Regions from separate parts of the Chryseobacterium cucumeris genome, predicted to be linked through region 3. Evidence: riboswitches for the same ligand, from Rfam matches in the RefSeq annotation. Region 3 holds a riboswitch; each other region holds the start of a gene.
What was found. Region 3 has a riboswitch for S-adenosylmethionine ahead of JNG87_RS03135 (SusC/RagA family TonB-linked outer membrane protein). Riboswitches for the same ligand answer to the same signal wherever they lie in the genome.
Positions count from the first base shown of each region.

Region 1: it holds a riboswitch for S-adenosylmethionine, as region 3 does, so the genes downstream of both, JNG87_RS17810 (TonB-dependent receptor plug domain-containing protein) here and JNG87_RS03135 (SusC/RagA family TonB-linked outer membrane protein) in region 3, are expected to answer to the same signal.
Region 2: it holds a riboswitch for S-adenosylmethionine, as region 3 does, so the genes downstream of both, JNG87_RS20670 (alpha/beta fold hydrolase) here and JNG87_RS03135 (SusC/RagA family TonB-linked outer membrane protein) in region 3, are expected to answer to the same signal.

Region 1 is NZ_CP068760.1:3,986,772-3,993,380, reverse strand. Features, by position in the region: gene JNG87_RS17820 (T9SS type A sorting domain-containing protein) at 1-113, shown strand, start outside; gene JNG87_RS17815 (alpha-amylase family glycosyl hydrolase) at 307-3,144, shown strand; SAM riboswitch class I at 3,404-3,508, shown strand; gene JNG87_RS17810 (TonB-dependent receptor plug domain-containing protein) at 3,602-6,055, shown strand; gene JNG87_RS17805 (APC family permease) at 6,063-6,609, shown strand, end outside.
Region 2 is NZ_CP068760.1:4,614,262-4,620,870, reverse strand. Features, by position in the region: gene JNG87_RS20685 (DUF58 domain-containing protein) at 1-715, shown strand, start outside; gene JNG87_RS20680 (OsmC family protein) at 743-1,162, shown strand; gene JNG87_RS20675 (MGH1-like glycoside hydrolase domain-containing protein) at 1,240-3,855, opposite strand; SAM riboswitch class I at 4,044-4,151, shown strand; gene JNG87_RS20670 (alpha/beta fold hydrolase) at 4,212-5,150, shown strand; gene JNG87_RS20665 (ACT domain-containing protein) at 5,156-6,609, shown strand, end outside.
Region 3 is NZ_CP068760.1:696,826-703,434, reverse strand. Features, by position in the region: gene pckA (phosphoenolpyruvate carboxykinase (ATP)) at 1-1,107, shown strand, start outside; gene JNG87_RS03145 (hypothetical protein) at 1,158-1,595, opposite strand; gene JNG87_RS03140 (type II 3-dehydroquinate dehydratase) at 1,660-2,067, opposite strand; SAM riboswitch class I at 2,312-2,410, shown strand; gene JNG87_RS03135 (SusC/RagA family TonB-linked outer membrane protein) at 2,494-5,427, shown strand; gene JNG87_RS03130 (RagB/SusD family nutrient uptake outer membrane protein) at 5,446-6,609, shown strand, end outside.

The DNA of each region.
Region 1 (6,609 bases), 1.5 Mb from region 3:
TACAGTTCTCGGATCATCAGATCAACATGACTGAACTTCCTTCAGGGTTGTATATTGTAGAATTAAAATTAAAGAATGGACAATCCATTTCTAAAAAGATTATAAAGGAGTAAGCGGATCTCAATACCAAAGATTTCGCCAAAAGAAATTAGTTCATTACAATTACTTTTATTGGAAGGCTCATGAAAATTTCATGAGTCTTTTTTTATTATTTTTCCTCCGAAAAAATAGAAATATTTGATGAATACCGAAGAGGAATAGTGGTCATGAAGAAAAATTTATACTATATTCGATAAAAAATAATAAATGAAAAAGTTTTATTCTGTTGTTTTTCTGTTGATTACCATGGCTGTATTCGGACAGATCAATTATACAATTTCTCCTGATCCGTTCAACGAAACAGATGCGATCACGCTTACTGTTCCCGGGGATCAGATTGATGAGTCTGCGTGGGGCGTTTCCAACAATGCCATTTATATCTGGACCTGGTCGTTTGATACCAATTATCAGAACAGTCAGGATTGCCCTACCAATGGCAGCTGGAACAATTCCAATGATCTGAATAAGCTGAATTATAATGCTGCTACAGATAGTTATTCACTCACTTTTACACCAACTTCTTTTTATGGAAGAACAGGAATCGGAAGGTTTGGGTTTTTATTAAAGGATAAGACGGGATTGCACCAGACTTCACCAGATATTTTTGTAAACGTAGGGACTTTAAACTTAACGCTTACAAATCCATTGGCGAACAGCCTTACTTCAGTTCCTGTGGGGAATTCCATTACTATTACGGCGACGGCAAGTACCAATGCTACATTTCAGTTAAAAGCCAACGGAACTGTTGTCAATTCAACCACAACACCTTCACAGTCTTATTCTTATAGTTATACGGTTACCCAGGATGCAAATATGGAACTTGTGGCGACACAGGGAACCAATTCCAAAACGGCAGCATTCATTGTACAGGTTCCGAGAAATGTTGTTTCCCAGGCAATACCCAACTGGATCAGACAGGGAATCAATTACCATCCGACAGATCCTACCAAGGTGGGATTGGCTTTATATGCTCCGGGGAAAAGTTTTGTTCATGTCATAGGAAGTTTCAATAACTGGACGGTGAATGATACCTATTTAATGAAAAAAGACACCACAAATCCCGATCTGTACTGGATTGAACTCAATGGAATCACTCCTCAGCAGCTTTATACCTTCCAATACAGAACAAACGATTTGAGAAAAGTAGCAGATCCTTATTCTCCACAAATTCTTTCCTCTTATGATGATCCGTGGATTTCCGCTTCTACCTATCCAAACTTACCAGCATTTCCTGCCGGGCAGGGTTTTGAAGTGTCAACATTTAAAACAGGCCAGACCGCTTATAATTGGCAGGTTACCAATTTTCAAAGACCTGCGAAACAGGATCTTATAGTGTATGAATTATTATTGAGAGATTTCACACAGGAAAAGAACTGGCAGTCACTGATCAATAAAATTTCCTATTTAAAGAATTTGAAAATCAATGCTATAGAACTGCTTCCCATCATGGAATTTGACGGAAATCTTTCCTGGGGATATAATACTTCTTTTCATTATGCATTGGACAAAGCCTACGGTACTCCCGAAAAATTCAAAGAATTTGTAGATGTATGCCACCAGAACGGAATTGCAGTCATTCTGGATGTCGCATTTAATCACGCAACAGGACGTTCACCTCTGGTAAGACTCTGGAATATTGATCCGGATGGTGATGGCTATGGAAATGTTGCAGCCAACAACCCTTACTTTAATCAGGTTCCGAAACATTCATACAATGTATTTAACGATTTTAACCATACCAGCCTTTCAACGCAATATTATGTTGAAAGATGTCTTGAGCAATGGCTGACTGAATATCACATAGACGGATTCCGTTGGGATTTAACCAAAGGATTTACGCAAAGCTGTTCTGAAAATGATGAGGCCTGTACCAATGCCTACCAGCAGGACAGAGTGGATATCATGAAAAATTATGCTGATAAACAATGGGCCATTGATCCCAATTCTTATATGATCTTCGAACACCTTGGAACTGATGCAGAAGAACAGCAATGGGCGAATTACAGAATAGCAGAAGGAAAAGGCGTTATGCTTTGGAATAAACAGACAGATCCTTACAATCAGAATACGATGGGATATAAGGAAAACAGCAATTACGACCGAATGAACCACAGTCTTCACGGATTTACCAATATGAGTGCCGTAGGCTATGGAGAAAGCCACGATGAAGAAAGACTGATGTTTAAAAACCTCGCATACGGTGCAGCGAACGGAAGCTATGATGTAAAAAACCTGAATACCGCTCTTGAAAGAATGAAAACATTCGGGGCCACGTTCTTTACTATCCCTGGTCCGAAAATGATCTGGCAGTTTGGAGAATTAGGATATGAATTCAGCATCAACAGATGTGCAAACGGTACGATAGACAGCGGATGCAGAACCGATGAGAAACCTGTTGCATTTACGCTCGGATATGATACTGATCTGAATAGAAAGGCGGTCTACGATACATGGGCTAAAATCATCAACATCAGAAACAGTCATCAGGTCTTTAAATCGAAAACCTATAGTATAGAATCCAACAATCTTACGAACGACCCCAATGGTCTGATCACAAGAATTTATGTATATGATGCCTCTATTACAACAGGAATAAAGAATGTTGTCGTATTGGCCAATTACACGACTTCCGCACAGAATGTAGTGCCTTATTTCCCTTACACAGGTCAATGGCAGAATCTGATGGACAACAGTATTTCAAATGTAGCTTCCACAACAGCTCCAATCACTTTACAATCGGGAGAATTTAGAATCTTTGGTAATTACGCTGGTGCTTTGTCAACAGCAGATGTCAATGCCGCCAACAAATTATCTCTTCAGATTGCAGATAATCCTGTCCGAAATGGAATCGCTAAACTGGTTTTCAATAAAGCAAAAAATGGGGAAATTTCAATTTTTGATATGACCGGTAAAAAACTGGATACTTTCAAACTCGATAAAGAGAGCGGAACTTATAATTTGAAGGTTGATTATCCGGCAGGCACGTATCTTGTGCAGTTGAAATCAGATACAGGAATAGCCATTCAAAAGATGATTATTAAATAAAACAAAAGATTTAGTTGTCTAGACTTATAAAAAATATTTAATATCTTAAAAACCATTAAGAAGGTTTAAGAAATAAAGTATAGTTAAGGTTAATCATTCTGATTTTTAAGTTTCTCTTAATCCTCTTAAACTCTTATTAAATCTTAATGGTTCAAAAATAAAAAGTTTAAACAAGTTCCATACAAAATAAAAGGCAAATTTGCAGATCAGCAGATTTGCTTTTTTTGTAAGTTCAGAAAAATAGTCTACTTTTGCAGTAGATTTATCAAGAAAGGTGGAGGGATTTGGCCCGGTGAAACCTTAGCAACCTGCACAATTCCAGCGTGTAAAGGTGCTAATTCCAACCCTTTGGGAGAGATAATTGAAGTCAATACTCTATATGAATTCCATTTCTTGAAGTCTTGTGTATCTGCGGAAAGATCCGTCAGATTGGTAGTATTAATTGGCAAGAACAAAAATGAAAAAATTAAGCACAGCTGTACTATTGCTTGGAGCAATTCTGGTAGCTGCTCAGGAAAGTGAGGAAAAAGGAAAACAGATCGAAGATATTATCATCGTCGGAAACCGTAATGTCAAAAGAACAAAGCTGGAGACACCGGTTCCTGTAGATGTAATTAATATTGACAAAATCCAGAGAAGTTCTCCCCAAATGACTGCTCAGGATCTCCTTAATTATGTGATTCCGTCGTTTAATGCAGTGAGGCAGTCTGCTTCTGATGGCACAGAGCATATTGATCCCGTAACATTAAGAGGAATGGGCCCTGATCAGGTTCTCGTATTGCTTAACGGAAAAAGAAGACATACAACCTCATTGGTCAATTATCAGAATACTGTAGGAAATGGTTCCGTAGGAACAGATTTGAGTACCATTCCCGTAATTGCTATTGATAGAATAGAAGTGTTAAGAGACGGAGCTGCTGCACAATATGGTTCTGATGCTATTGCCGGAGTGATCAACATAATTCTTAAGAAAAATGCCGGAGCTTCAGCAAGCCTTACTTACGGATTAAGTGGAAGAAATGATGGAGATACGTATCAGGCAGGAGTCAACTACGGAGCTTCATTAGGAAAGGAAGACGGTTATATCAATCTTTCCCTGCAATTAAGCCACAGAGGAAAAACTACAAGAACTCAAAATCACGATCTGGATATTTTCGGAGATAATTTTGCGTATGAATTTGCAGGTGACGCTGAAGCGGTAAAAGCAGCCAGAGCTGCGGATGATGCCGAAATTGAAAAAAGAGGATTGACCCGTGATGATTTCAATTTTCAGATCGGAGATGCCCAGATCAGACAGGGACAGTTGTTTTTCAATTCAGAATATCCTTTTAATGATCATTTTAAACTCTATTCTTTCGGAGGTTTCAGTATTAAAGAAGGAGAAGGGTTTGGTTTCAGAAGACTGCCAAGCGAAAAGTCTAATGTGGTTTCATCCATTTATCCGAACGGTTTTCAGGCGGTTCTTGGGTCTCAGGTATATGATGTTTCCTATGCTGTAGGTGCAAAATATAATGTTAACAACTGGCTATTTGACCTTAGTAATACATTCGGGAGCAATACCTTCAATTATAAGGTAAGCAACACCAATAATGCTTCTCTGGGAGCAAAATCACCCACAAGTTTTTATGCAGGCGCCCATAGTTTCCTTCAGAATACCATTAATCTTGATGTTTCTAAAAATATAAACCGTTTCAATATTGCGTTCGGTGGTGAGTTCAGGTTTGAACAATACCAGATTAAAGCGGGTGACGAAGCATCCTATACCCAATATGACATCGATGGAAATGTAGCTACTGAAGGATCAACAGTACTTGGTGCGGGAGGATCTCAATCCTTTATTGGATTTTCTCCCAACAATGCCTTGAAGAAAGACAGGCATTCCACCGCAGTATATGCAGATGTTTCCTATGATTTGGATAAAAAACTGAATATTGATGCTGCTGCCAGGTTTGAAAATTATTCAGATTTCGGAAACACCTTGAATGGAAAACTCGCGGTACGATATGAGTTTGTAAAAAACTATGCGGTAAGAGCCGCTGTTGGGACAGGATTCAGGGCTCCTTCACTTCAGCAGCAGTATTTTAATAATTCCTATGCAGATATTTCTACTTCCGGTTCAAAGATTGTTACCAAAGGAATATTCAGCAACGATAGTGAAGCTGCCAGAATTCTTGGATTTGATAAACTCAAGCAGGAAACTTCTGTCAATGCAAGTGCCGGATTGACGTTAAAACCATTAAAAGGACTGTTCATTACAATAGATGGCTATTTTATTAAAGTAAAAGACAGAATAGTTATTACAGGTAATATTACAGATCCAAGATTATCAAATCCTGCTGTAGTTGGGCATGGAAATGAAGTAGAAAGCGGAAGATTCTTCGCCAATGCTATTGATACAGAAACGAAAGGAGTAGATGTAGTGGTTTCCTATGACTGGATTCTTGGGAATGGAAAATTAAATATGAATCTTGCCGGAAACTATACGGAAACAAAAATCACAGATTTTCATTTTCCTGAAAACTTAGGAACGCCTCAGGATCAGTTTTTTGGTCCCGATCAGATCAATATCATTGAAACACTGTCTCCAAAAACAAAAGCTTCATTAGGATTAAATTATGGAATAGGAAAATTCAGTTTTCTCGTAAGAAATACCTATTTTGGTAAGGTAATAAGAGATGGTTATCCGTTTGGAGACGTGCAGGAATTCTCACCAAAAGTAGTGACAGACATCAGCGTTGGGTATGATATCACCAAAAGTATCAATTTTACAGTAGGGGCCAACAATATATTTGATGTCTTTCCGGACCGCCAGATTTATAAAAATTCATATTATGGAGTATTCAAATATGCGCCTGTGCAGATGGGAACGCTGGGGAATTATTTCTTCGGAAGGCTTAATTTTAATTTTTAATCATTAAATGAGTACTGCCTCACATCAGATTGGCTGGAAAACAGCCGCAGCCATCGTCGTTTCCAATATGATCGGAACAGGGATTTTTACCACCCTGGGATTTCAGCTTTCCGATATTACCAACACCTACAGTATTTTCCTGCTATGGAGCATCGGAGGGGTTCTCGCTTTGTTTGGGGCATTTTGCTACGCAGAATTGGGTTCCCATTTTAAAGGAAACGGAGGCGATTTTATTTATCTTAAAGAAACCTATCATCCGATTTTCGGATATCTCATAAGCTGGATTTCGCTCATCATAGGATTTTCCTCTCCCGTAGCGCTGGCTGCTTTGGCTATGTCAAAATACCTTTCTGTATTTGATTATAGCTTTGGAAACGGATTTGCCATAGCCGCGATATTCCTGGTGGCAATTGCATTATCATTCAGCCTGAAAACATCCAGCAGGTTTCACAACTTTTTTACATTCATTAAGATCGCTTTTATTATTGTACTGGTTATTCTTGGAGTAGGAATTTCAAATTCACCCCAGATCGGCAACAGCCTTAATTTCAGTG
Region 2 (6,609 bases), 900 kb from region 3:
ATATGTACCAGGAGATGATATCAGAACGATCAACTGGAAAGCAACTTCGAAAACAAATCGTTTAATGGTTAATCAGTTTCAGGATGAGAAATCACAGCGTATTTTTATGCTGATTGATAAAGGACGAACCATGAAAATGCCTTTCAACGAATTAAGCTTGCTGGATTATTCCATCAATGCAACCATGGCGCTGTCTCATATTATTTTGAGAAAAGGAGACAGAGCGGGAATGATGACTTTTTCCAAGAAAGCTGAAAATAAAATTGCTGCCGATAATAAATCCGGACAGTTGAAGAAAATCTCTGAAGCTCTTTATAATATCAAAACAGATTTCTTCGAAAGTGATTTCAACCGTTTGTATCAGGATGTAAAATATTCCATCAACCAAAGAAGTTTAATTCTGCTTTTTACCAATTTTGAGACGTTAGACGGACTAAACCGGCAGCTGAAATATCTTAGGGGAATTGCTAAGAACCATTTGCTGGTAGTAGTATTCTTTAAAAATTCTGAACTGCAGACGCTGATCAACAAAAATCCTGAAAGTATGCAGGAAATTTATGACGAGATCATTGCTGAAAAATTTGAGTTTGAAAAGAAACTGATCATCCAGGAACTCCGTAAATACGGAATTTATACTGTTTATACACTTCCTGAAAATTTGAATATCGATGTTATCAATAAATATCTGGAGATAAAAGCGAGAGGAATTTTATAACTTTGTAGAAGCAATAAGCAATAAGCAATGAAAATTACACTTAACAGAATAAACGACGATTTTTTATTTGAATGTACCAATGCTCAGGGAAATTCTATTCTTTTGGATAATACTTCCCAGCCGGGAGCTAAAGGAGTTTCTCCAATGGAAAGTGTACTGATGGCTGTGGCAGGCTGCAGCGGAATTGATGTAGTTTCTATTTTAAAGAAGCAGCGTCAGGAGATCAGAAGCTTTCAGGCAGAGGTAGAAGGAGAAAGAGTACAGGTAGAAGATGCAAAACCATTTAAATCGATTAACGTAAAATTCCTTCTGGAAGGAGAAATTGATCCTAAAAAAGCATTAAAGGCTGCAGAACTTTCTTTTGAAAAATACTGCTCTGTATCAAAAACGTTAGAACCGAATGTAGAAATCGGATACGAAGTCTATGTGAACGGAGAAAAAATTTAATCTCTTATATAAAATAACAAAAGCCGGATGTTTCATCCGGCTTTTATTATTACTCATTACCAATTACTCATTGCTTATTAAAAGGTGAGTCTTGGCTTTATCAGTTTCGCTACAGTAGCAGTCCATCCTGTTTGATGGGAAGCACCCACACCACGGCCGTTATCACCATGGAAATATTCAAAGAACGTAATATAATCTCTGAAGTGTTCATCATAATTGAACTTGGGATTGCCTCCGTTGAACGCCCTTTGGCCATGTTCATCCTTTAAAAATATTGAGCAGAGTCTTTTGCTGATATTCTGGGCTACTTCATCCAGGTTTCTTTTATCACCGCTTCCCGTTGGGAATTCTACTTTCAGACTGTTTCCATAATAATAATGGAAGCGCTGCAGGCTTTCAACAATCAGGAAATTGATAGGAAACCAGATGGGGCCGCGCCAGTTGCTATTTCCGCCAAACATTCTGCTGTCACTTTCTGCAGGCGTATAGTATACCATATTTTCAGACCCATGTACAGAGAATACAAACGGATTTTCTTCGTATACCTTAGACATAGCACGTATTCCGTAAGAACTCAGGAACTCATTTTCATCAAGCATTCTGGTCAGAACTTTTGTCAGTCTGTTTTTACGAAGTATGCTCATAAGGTGTTTTCGTCCGTGTCCTTCCTCGTCCCAATGGGAAACGAGTTTGGTAAGCTCCGGTTTATTTTTTAAGATCCACTCCATTCGGGTCCTGAAATTCGGCATCTTTTCCAGTAAGCGATGGTCTACAATTTCAACAGCAAACATAGGAATCAAACCAACAATACTTCTTAACCTCAAAGAAACACTGTCTCCGTTTCCAAGCTGCAATACATCATAGAAAAATCCGTCTTCTTCATTCCAAAGCCCTTTTGTGCCTTCACCAAGATTTTCCATAGCCTCAGCGATATAAAGATAATGTTCAAAAAACTTGATGGCCATATCTTCATATACCTGATAATACTGGGCAAGCTCCATTGCAATACGCATCATATTCAATGCATACATGGCCATCCAGCTGGTTCCGTCTGCCTGTTCAAGATGCTGTCCGTCCTTTAGTTCCATATTCCGGTCAAAAGCTCCGATATTATCAAGACCAAGAAACCCTCCACCAAAGATATTTTTTCCGTTTTTATCCTTTCGGTTCACCCACCAGGTGAAATTAAGAAGCAGTTTCTGGAAAACTTTCTCTAAAAATAATAAATCCGGTTTTCCGTTATTTTTTTCATCAATTTTAAAAACACGGAAACAAGACCATGCGTGTACCGGCGGATTCACATCACTCATATTCCACTCATAGGCAGGAAGCTGTCCATTGGGATGCATGTACCATTCCTTAGTAAGAAGTAAAAGCTGTCCCTTGGCAAATTCCGCATCAATGATGGAAAAAGGAACACAATGAAACGCCAGATCCCATGTGGCATACCATGGATATTCCCATTTATCGGGCATAGAAATAATATCCTTATTATGGAGATGATTCCATTCCGTATTTCTTACATATTCATTGAAATTTCTTGGGGCTTCAAAGTTGGGATCACCTTTCAGCCATTTTCCGATATTATAATGATAGAACTGCTTATTCCAGAGAAGTCCTGCAAAAGCCTGTCTCTGTACATTTCTCTCATCTTCGTTAACGGTATCATTCTGAATTTCCTGATAAAACTCTTCAGCTTCAGCCTGCCGGGTATTGAAAATTTCATCAAAGTTTTCAAAAGGATTATCATTTTCCTCAGGACATAATCTGAAATCAAAAACCTTTGATTCTCCGGCTCCGATAAGCTCATCGATCAGGAAAGAAGCTTTTGTCCCTTTCTTTGCGGGATTAATCGTATTTGCCTGGTGGGTAATAAAATGATTGATGCCATCTTTGAAATATGTATTTTCACCTGCAGGAGCTCCGTAAAGCTTAGAAGTATTGGTTTCATTATCACAAAATACGCTTTGTGCATTGGTATTTCGGGAATAAAGTTTTTTAATGGAGATACTGTCGTGTCCAATATTGATACTTCCGTCATGAGAAGCATTAAGCTCTGCCTTATAGGTGTTGTATCCCCATTTCCAGTTGTTTCTGAACCATACAGTAGGCGCTACCAGAATAGGTGCTTCATGCTGACTTCGGTTACAGACCGTTACTCTGGCAAGAATATCATTGTGATCGGCCTTGCAATATTCAATGAAAATATCAAAATATTCATCATTATCGAAAATTCCGGTATCGAAAATTTCATATTCCGGTTCCTTTTTACTGCGTCTTCCGTTTTCTGCAACAAGTTCATCGTAAGGAAATTCATTGATGGGATATTTATAAACCATTTTCATATAACTATGAGTAGGTGTATTATCCAGATAATAAAAGATTTCTTTGATGTCTTCCCCATGATTACCCTGAGGATTGCTCAAACCAAAGAATCGTTCCTTTACCATTTTGTCTTTCTTGTTCCAGAACGAAAAAGCAAAACATAAAAGCTGCTTTACATCAGAAATTCCGGCAATACCTTCTTCACCCCAACGGTAGGCATAGCTTTCTGCATTATTATGGTTGGTAAAATTCCAGGCATTCCCGTTCGGGCTATAATCTTCGCGTACATTTCCCCACTGCCGGTTGCTTACATAAGGTCCCCAGTTTTTCCATTTGGTATCTTGTAATCTATCTTTTTCGGCGGTCATATCTCATCACTTTTCCATACGAAGTTAGTTTTTTTGAGAAGTAATTCCAATTTTTTTCATCTGAATAATTATTAATATACTCTTGGAATACTTGTATTTAAGGGCTTTTTTAAATATTAAAATAATTTTTTTTTGAAATTAAAAGAAAAGAACTACCTTTGCACCATTCGTTCATTCAAATATTGAAAATGTTATCAAGAAAGGTTGAGGGATTAGACCCTATGAAACCTTAGCAACCCTTTGCGCAAGTAAAGAAGGTGCTACGTTCTACCAAAATAATTTTGGACAGATAACTTACTGAAGTTCTTTTCAGCCATTTCCTGTGGCATTTTCAATTGTATTAAAATTTAATAGAATTGAAAACAGAACTAAACTATATTAATCTTACGTATCAAACTCATTCCCAAAAGGAATACCATATCTCATTAAGCTATCAGCTTTTTGGGAAAGATCTGTTTACAGCCCCTGTTGTCTTAATCAATCATGCTCTTACCGGAAATTCAAACGTATCCGGAGAAAAAGGCTGGTGGAAACAGCTGGTGGGAAAAAATCAGATTGTTGATACCGATCAATATACCGTTCTGTGCTTCAATATACCAGGAAACGGATACGACGATTTTTTAATTGAAGATTATGAAGACTTTACTCCTTCAGATATCGCTGCGATATTTCTGAAAGGACTTGAAGTTTTACAGATCAAAAATTTATATGCCATTATAGGAGGCTCTCTGGGAGGAGGTATTGCCTGGGAAATGCTTGCCCAGCAGCCGGATCTTGCTGAGATTTTTATTCCTATTGCCTGCGATTACAGAACACACGACTGGCTTCATGCACAGTGTCTGGTTCAGAAATTTTTATTAAATGATAAGGAAGAACCATTACAGAAAGCAAGAATTCATGCCATGTTGTGCTACAGAACACCGCAGTCGCTCAATGACAGATTTCAAAACCAATATAATCAGGACAAACAACGCCTGGAATCAGAAGACTGGCTGGTTTATCATGGTAATGCACTAAACGAAAGATTTAGTTTAAAAGCTTACAAATTGATGAATCATCTCTTGATGAATATAAATGCTGCTGATACAGCACTGGAGAACATACAGGCACGAATGCACATGATCTCCGTAGATACAGATTTATTTTTCCCGGCTTCTGAAATCCGAATGTGTTTTGAAAACTTAAAAGAGAAAAATAAAGATGTTTCTTATCACGAGATCCAATCTATACACGGGCATGATGCCTTCCTAATGGAATATCAACAATTAAATAATATCATTAAAAACATTTTATAGAAGTAATGAAAAATGCTAACGAAATAAAATTTTTGAAGAACAGATCAATCGTTAAATTTGAAGGAGAAGATTTCCTGGGAGAAATCGGGATTGACGGACGAATTTTTAAAGCGCTTACTTTGGCGCGTATCAGTGTAGGAGTAATCTCTCAGCAGGCCGTAGAAAACGGAATTTCTATCCTGGTTCATGAAAATGATGCAGAGAAGGCAGTGGCTTGTCTTATCGATGAATTTGAAGCAGAAAGAAAGTCAGGAAAAGTTTCCCAGATCTATAGTATCAATAATGTTTCTGTCATTGGTTTTGTAGCAGAAGATTTTAATAAAGTCTTTGCTGAGCTGGCAAGAAATAATGTTTTTCCATTGCTTTTGAACCAGGTAGCAGGAGAAAACAGAGTCAATATCGTAGTGACGTCTTCACAGGATGAAAAAACAAGAAACATCATAGAATCTGAAATTTTCAAAAAACCGAAAACCGTTCATCTGGCCATTATTGGCCATGGAAATGTAGGAAAAACCTTGATAGAACAGGTACTTGAATCTGCAGAAGAAATTAAAAAACGTAAAAAAATAGACCTTAAAGTAGTTGCGGTAGCCAATTCAAAGAAAATTGCCTTCAACAAAAAAGGATTTGATGCCCATTGGAATGATGAGGTTTTAACAGCAGAGCATCCGTCAAACGTGGAAGAACTGATTAATTTCTCTAATGAAAATCAACTGGAGAACCTGATTGTTGTGGATAACACTGCAAGCAAGGATTTTGTTAAAAACTATCACGCTTTGGCAGAAAACGGGTTTGATCTGGTTTCTTCCAACAAAATTTTCAATACCCTTCCGATTGAAGAATACAGAAAACTAAGATATACGTTGAATAAAAACAACAGACGGTATTTGTATGAAACCAATGTAGGAGCAGGATTACCGTTAATTGATACCATCAAGTTACTACACCTTTCAGGAGAAAATATCACAAGAATTAAAGGCGTATTCTCAGGAACACTGAGCTATGTTTTCAACAATTTTTCTTTAAGAGATGATAAATTTTCAACCATCATCAATGAAGCTTTGGAAAAAGGATACACCGAACCTGATCCAAGAGAAGACCTTTCAGGAAACGATGTAGCAAGAAAATTATTGATTCTGGCAAGAGAATTAGACTTAATCAATGAATTTGATGATATCAGCATTCAAAATCTGGTTCCTGAAAATTTACTTGAAGTTTCAAAATCAGAATTCCTTTCAAGACTAGAGGAGCTTGACGAAGAATACCAGAAAATAAAAGAAAACCAGGAACCTGGACATGTATTGAGATATGTAGGTGATCTGCACGGAGATTTACAGAAAGATAAAGGTGAACTGGATGTAAAACTGGTTTCTGTTCCTGCAACTTCAGCATTGGGACAACTGAAAGGTTCAGACTCCATCTTTGAAATCTACACAGAAAGCTATGGAGAAAATCCAAT
Region 3 (6,609 bases):
ACCAACCCGAACTGGGAAGCTCAGGGATTAAATTCTGAGAACTTCATCATGTTCAACCTTACTGAAAAACTACAGATCATCGGAGGTACATGGTATGGAGGTGAGATGAAGAAAGGGATGTTCGCTATGATGAACTACTATCTTCCATTAAAAGGGATGGCTTCAATGCACTGTTCTGCAAACGTAGGAGAAAAAGGTGATGTAGCTTTATTCTTTGGTCTTTCAGGAACTGGTAAAACAACTTTATCAGCAGATCCTAAAAGATACCTTATCGGTGACGATGAGCACGGATGGGATAATAACGGAGTATTCAACTATGAAGGCGGATGCTACGCTAAAGTTATCGACTTATCTGCAGAAAAAGAACCGGATATCTTTGCTGCCATCAAGAGAGATGCACTTCTTGAAAACGTTGTTGTTAACAATGGAGTAGCGGATTATACAGACGGATCTATCACTGAGAACACAAGAGTTTCTTATCCGATTTATCATATCAACAAAATTGTATTGCCTTCCAAAGCAGGTCATGCCAAAAAGATCGTTTATCTTTCAGCAGATGCATTCGGAGTACTTCCTCCGGTTTCTATCCTGAATGAAGATCAGGCTCAATACCACTTCCTTTGCGGTTATACATCAAAATTAGCAGGAACTGAAAGGGGAATTACTGAACCTCAGCCATCTTTCTCTCCTGCATTTGGTGAAGCGTTCCTTACATTGCACCCAACAATGTATTCTAAAACATTAATCGGTAAAATGAAGGAGCACGGAGCTAAAGCTTATCTGGTGAACACAGGTTGGAATGGTACCGGAAAGAGAATTTCTCTGAAAGATACCAGAGCAATCATTGATGCCATCATTGACGGTTCTATTGACAATGCTCCTAAAACTCAGGTTCCGATCATGAACCTTGAAATTCCTACTGAATTGCCAAACGTTTCTACAGGTATTCTAGATCCTAGAGATACTTATGAGAACGCTTCAGAATGGGAAGAAAAAGCAAAAGATCTTGCTTCAAGATATATCAAGAACTTTGAGCAGTACTGTGATACTGAAGAAGGTAAAAAATTAGTAGCTTCAGGACCTCAATTGCAGGAACAGACTATCTAATAGTTATCTATTAACATATAAAAAGCCTCATCACTGATGAGGCTTTCTTATTAGTATTTTTTACAACTTTCAATCAATTCATTCTGTTCATCCAGTTTCAGGACTGTTGATTTGATTGATTCTTCAGTCAGATATTTTATAATCATAAAATGCTTTGAAGAAAAGTAAGACTTTCCGTCCAATATTTTATCTAAATACTTTGGAGTAGTGAAGGTCATCCAATATTTTGTTTTGTCAGAAAATTCAATGGTGACTTCTATAGCAGATTCAGTATCCTCTACTATTTCATCATCAATATGAATGGAAATAATTTCCGGTTCTTTCTCCAAGCAGAAATAAAACTTAGAATACCATCTGAGCTTACCTTCATCATTCCAGATTCTTATATTTTCAGCATTTATTTCTTCAACGATATAAGATTTTCTTTTTGTTAATTGCCCGGAATATATGCCAATACTTTTACAGTAAATCTTATCCTTTATCTTCATAAATTATTTTTCATAATCATCTTTGAAAATCTGTGAAATCCGTTGTTAAATAAAAAAGTATAAGTTATTTTAAACTTAATAAGGCCAACCGATACCCATCCATTCCAAAGCCTGATAAGACTGCATCCGTATTAGCTGCTGTTACAGATTTCTGTCTGAATTCCTCTCTTTTATAGATATTGCTGATATGAACTTCTACTTTAGGTTTTCTGATATTTTTTAAACAGTCTGCAATCGCATATGAATAGTGAGTATAAGCCCCGGGATTGATCACTACTGCATCGAAGTCATCCTCCTGAAGCCTGTTAATAAGCTCGCCTTCAATATTAGACTGGTAATATTTTATATCATGAGCCTGAAACTCGGATTTCAAATTTTCCAAATAACTTTCCATAGAAACATTTCCATAGATTTCCGGTTCTCTTGTGCCTAAAAGATTGAGATTAGGCCCGTTGATGATTAAAACTCTCATACCATAAAATTAAAAACTTTTTTTAATTAATGGCCAAAAATTTCAATGTGATGTAGATTTGTTTCAATTGAGTTTTTAACAATGATATTTGTCATATTTAAATAAATGATAAAGCTTGCAACTCCTTATTGTTATGGCTTTTATTAAAATTTTATGTTAATTATTAAAAATTTATCATGAAAAAATAATAAGTCTACTTGTTTTGTAGACTAAAAGTTTTTAGCTTTGCAACCATATTTCGATCGGCTTATAAAGAAAGATGGAGGGAACTGACCCTGTGAAGTCTTAACAACCTACCCTTAGGGCAAGGTGTTACGTTCAGCCTTTTAAGGAAAAATAAGCATTTGGTTTATCGTATTTATCGATGCCCTTTGCTGACTTTTCTGCAAAGGGTTAAATTTTAATATATGATAAATAAAATTGATTATGATTAGTAAAAATTTATTTAATTCTAAAGCCTGGATACCTCCGGTTGCGGCTTTTTTTCTGGGAGTCACCAGTGTAAGTGCACAGAATTCCAGACTGAAAAAAGATAGTCTTCATGAAAAGGAGCTTGATGAAGTCGTAGTGGTAGCTTACGGAAAAGCAAAAAGAAACAGCTATACCGGTTCTGTAGCCACCATTTCCAGTGATAAAATCAATAACAGACCTGTAACCAATATTACCAAAGCATTGGAAGGGCAGGTTGCAGGGATTCAGACCACCAGTGCCTCAGGGCAGCCGGGTGCGGTTTCTACTATCAGAATCAGAGGAATCGGTTCCATCAGTGCTTCCAGTGATCCTTTATACGTAGTAGACGGAATTCCTTTTGACGGAAATATTAACTCTATCAGCCCAAGTGATATTGAATCCATCAGTGTTTTGAAAGACGCTACAGCAAGTGCCTTGTATGGTTCAAGAGGAGCCAACGGGATTATTATCATCACTACAAAATCAGGGAAAAAAGGAGAAGCCAGAGTTAATTTTAATATCAGCCAGGGATTCTCCGGAAGAGCTGTCAAAGATTACGAACAGGTAAACACAGATCAGTACTTTCAATTATACTGGGAAGCATTAAGAAACGGATATCAGTCCGGTAAAGTTTCTTCTCAGCAGGCTGCTCAGATGGCAACAGATAATCTTGTTTCTAATCTTGGAATTAACCCATATGGAACTGCTTATCCAAAACCGGTGGGAACAGATGGAAAATTATTGTCAGGGGCATCACCACTCTGGAATGACGACTGGAGAGATATTTTACAGAGAGTGGCATCAAGAAACCAGGTGGATCTTGATATCAGCGGAGGAAGTGAGAAAAGTAATTACTTCTTTTCCCTTGGTTATCTGGACGACAAAGGTATGGCCATTGAATCTGGTTTTAAAAGATATAATACCAGGCTGAAAATTAATTCCGAAGTTAAAAAATGGCTGAATGTTGGAGTCAACTTAAGCTATACGAACAGTATTCAGCAGGCGCCTACTTCTTCGGATTCAAAAGCGAGTAATATCATCAATGCGGCAAGGTTCATTCCTTCATTCTATCCTTATTATGAAAGAAATGCAGACGGCACTTACGTTTTGGATGCCGACGGAAATCCGATCTATGATTTTGGAAAATACAGGCCTACGAATGCACTTCAGAACCAAAATGCGGCTGCAACCCTGCCATTGGACAAAAACGAAAATAAAGAAGATAACTTTTCAGGAAAAGGATTCATGGAATTCACCTTCTTGCCGGAGTTAAAATTCAAGACAAGCTTCTCTGTTGATCTGGTGAATTATAACGGACATTATTATTCAAATCCATTACTTGGTCAAGGTGCGGAAATCGGAGGTTCGGTGACGAAGACCAATACCAGAACACTTTCCTATACAACCAGCAATATTCTGACGTATGATAAAAAGTTTGGAAAGCATCATGTTAATGCATTAGCAGGACATGAATTCTATAAATACGATTATCAGACGATTTCAGGAACGAGAAGTCAGTTTTCACTGCCTTATTACTATGAGCCGGATGCTGCTTCTCTGCTGGGAAGTTTCAGTGGAAACAGTAATAAATTAAGCTTATTGAGTTTCCTTGGAAAAGTAGAGTATGACTACAATAATACTTACTTCTTATCTGCATCGGGAAGAGCAGACAGTTCTTCAAGATTTGCGAAAGATAACAGATGGGGCAGATTCTGGTCAGTGGGAGGTTCATGGAAAATTTCGAATGAGGAATTTATTAAAAGCCTGAATGTTTTCAATCAGTTGACATTGCGTGCCAGCTATGGAGGACAGGGAAATGATAAATTACTTAGACCTAACGGGCAGCCGCTTTATTATGCTTATCAGGAGCTGTACAGATTTATCAGCCTTGGCGGAGAACCTGGAACAACATTGGAGAAAACGTCTACCAATAATGTAAAATGGGAAACCAACCTTAACTTAAATGTGGGATTGGAATTCGCGATTCTGAATAACCGGGTTAAAGGGAATATCGAATATTTCAAAAGAAAAAGCCAGGATCTTCTGTTTAATATGCCGGTGGCACCATCGCTGGGAATCAGTGATTATCCTGCCAATATCGGAACCATTCAGAATACAGGATTTGAATTTTCATTATTTACAACACCGGTTAAGAATGATAATTTCCAGTGGAATGTAGATGTGAACTTAAGTACTTTAAACAATAAAGTCACAAAATTACCTGGCGGTTCTCTTGTAGTAGGAACCAAGCTGTTAACGGTTGGAGGTTCTGTGTACGATTTCTTTATTCCTGAATGGGTTGGAGTAGATCCAAGCAATGGAAAGCCATTGTGGAAAACAGTTTCTACTGATGCCAGCGGAAACTCAGTGGAAGGAACAACTTCAGAATATTCAAAAGCGACAAAACTATTGCAAGGTTCTGCATTGCCTAAACTGACAGGTGGAATCAGCACAAGTATCACCTATAAGAATTTTGATTTTTCAGGATTATTGACCTTCAAAATCGGAGGGAAAATTCTGGATACCGATTATACTTCCATTATGCATAACGGAAGTGCCGGAGGACGTGCGTGGAGTTCTGAAATTCTGAACAGATGGACACCGGATAATCCATATACAGATGTTCCCGCATTGAGCACAACAACAAATAACTGGACATCAACGTCTTCAAGATTCCTGTATTCAGGTACTTATGCTAGACTTAAAAATGTAAGCTTGGGATATACACTTCCTGAAGATTATTTTGAGAAAATAGGATTGAAAAAATTCAGAATTTATATCCAGGCAGAAAACTTTCTCACATTCTATAAACATAAAGGAATGGATCCTGAGCAGGCTTTGGACGGAACCACGTATTACAGATATCCTGCCATGAGAACGATCACTTTTGGTCTTCAGGCAACTCTTTAACCTTTTAAAATTGAAACAATGAAACAATTAAAATATATATCATTTGCTCTTATCGGATTTTTGTCGTTGGCAAGCTGCGAAAGCGAGCTGGATACAGCTCCTACTGATCAGGCCAGCAGTGTAGAAGTTTTCAAAACAGCCGAAAGTGCTGAGACGGTAGTGAACGGTACCTGGGCAAAGTTTAATAATGACGGAACAACCTATGCCAATATCGGGTATTCCACTGTGTTGAGAGCCAGTGATGCTATGGGAAGTGATGTGGCAGTATTGACCAATAAGTATGGTTTCGCTTCTACCTATGCCTTTACAGAAATGGTTAACAGTACAGCAAGCCGCCCGCTGTTTATCTGGACTATGTTGTATTCCACTATCAATAATATGAATAATGTGATTACAAGAATTGATGGCACAGAAGGCAGCCAGGAGAAAAAGGATCAGGTGAAAGGCCAGGCAAAAGCCTTACGTGCTTTCTGTTACCTGAATCTGGCAAGCTTTTATCAGTTCAGCTATCTTAAAGACAAATCAGCATTGACAGCCCCGATTTATACAGAACCTTCCACAACAAGCACAGTAGGGAAGAAGAGAGCAAGCCTTGAAGAAATCTATACATTGATTAAAAGTGATCTTACCGACGCCGATAACCTATTGAAAAATTATACAAGAAATAATAAGGATAAGATCAACCGTTCTGTGGTGAACGGACTTTTAGCAAGAACTTACCTGAATACAGGAGAATGGAGCAAAGCTTCAGCATCAGCAAAAATCGCAAGGGAAGGATTTTCTCTTATGGCTCCGGAAAAATATAAGGATGGATTCAATGATATCAACAATGCAGAATGGATCTGGGGACATGCACAGACCCAGGAACAGTCTGATGAAAGTTATGCCTTCCATTATCTGGATGTATCTTCCTCAGGAAGTTATTATTACAGCTTTATGGCGGATCCTTATTTTAAAGATCTTTTTGATACCAATGACATCAGATACCAGTTATTTTCATGGGACGGACAGAAAGGTAGAGAAGGATTGCTGAGGTATGCCAAATTTAAGTTTAAGCCAACCCTTATTGCAGATATTGTGTACATGAGAGCTGCTGAAATGTACCTGATCGAAGCTGAGGCGGAAGCCAGAAACGGAAATGTTCCTCAAGCGGTAGCAGTCTTGAACCAGTTGAAATCTGCC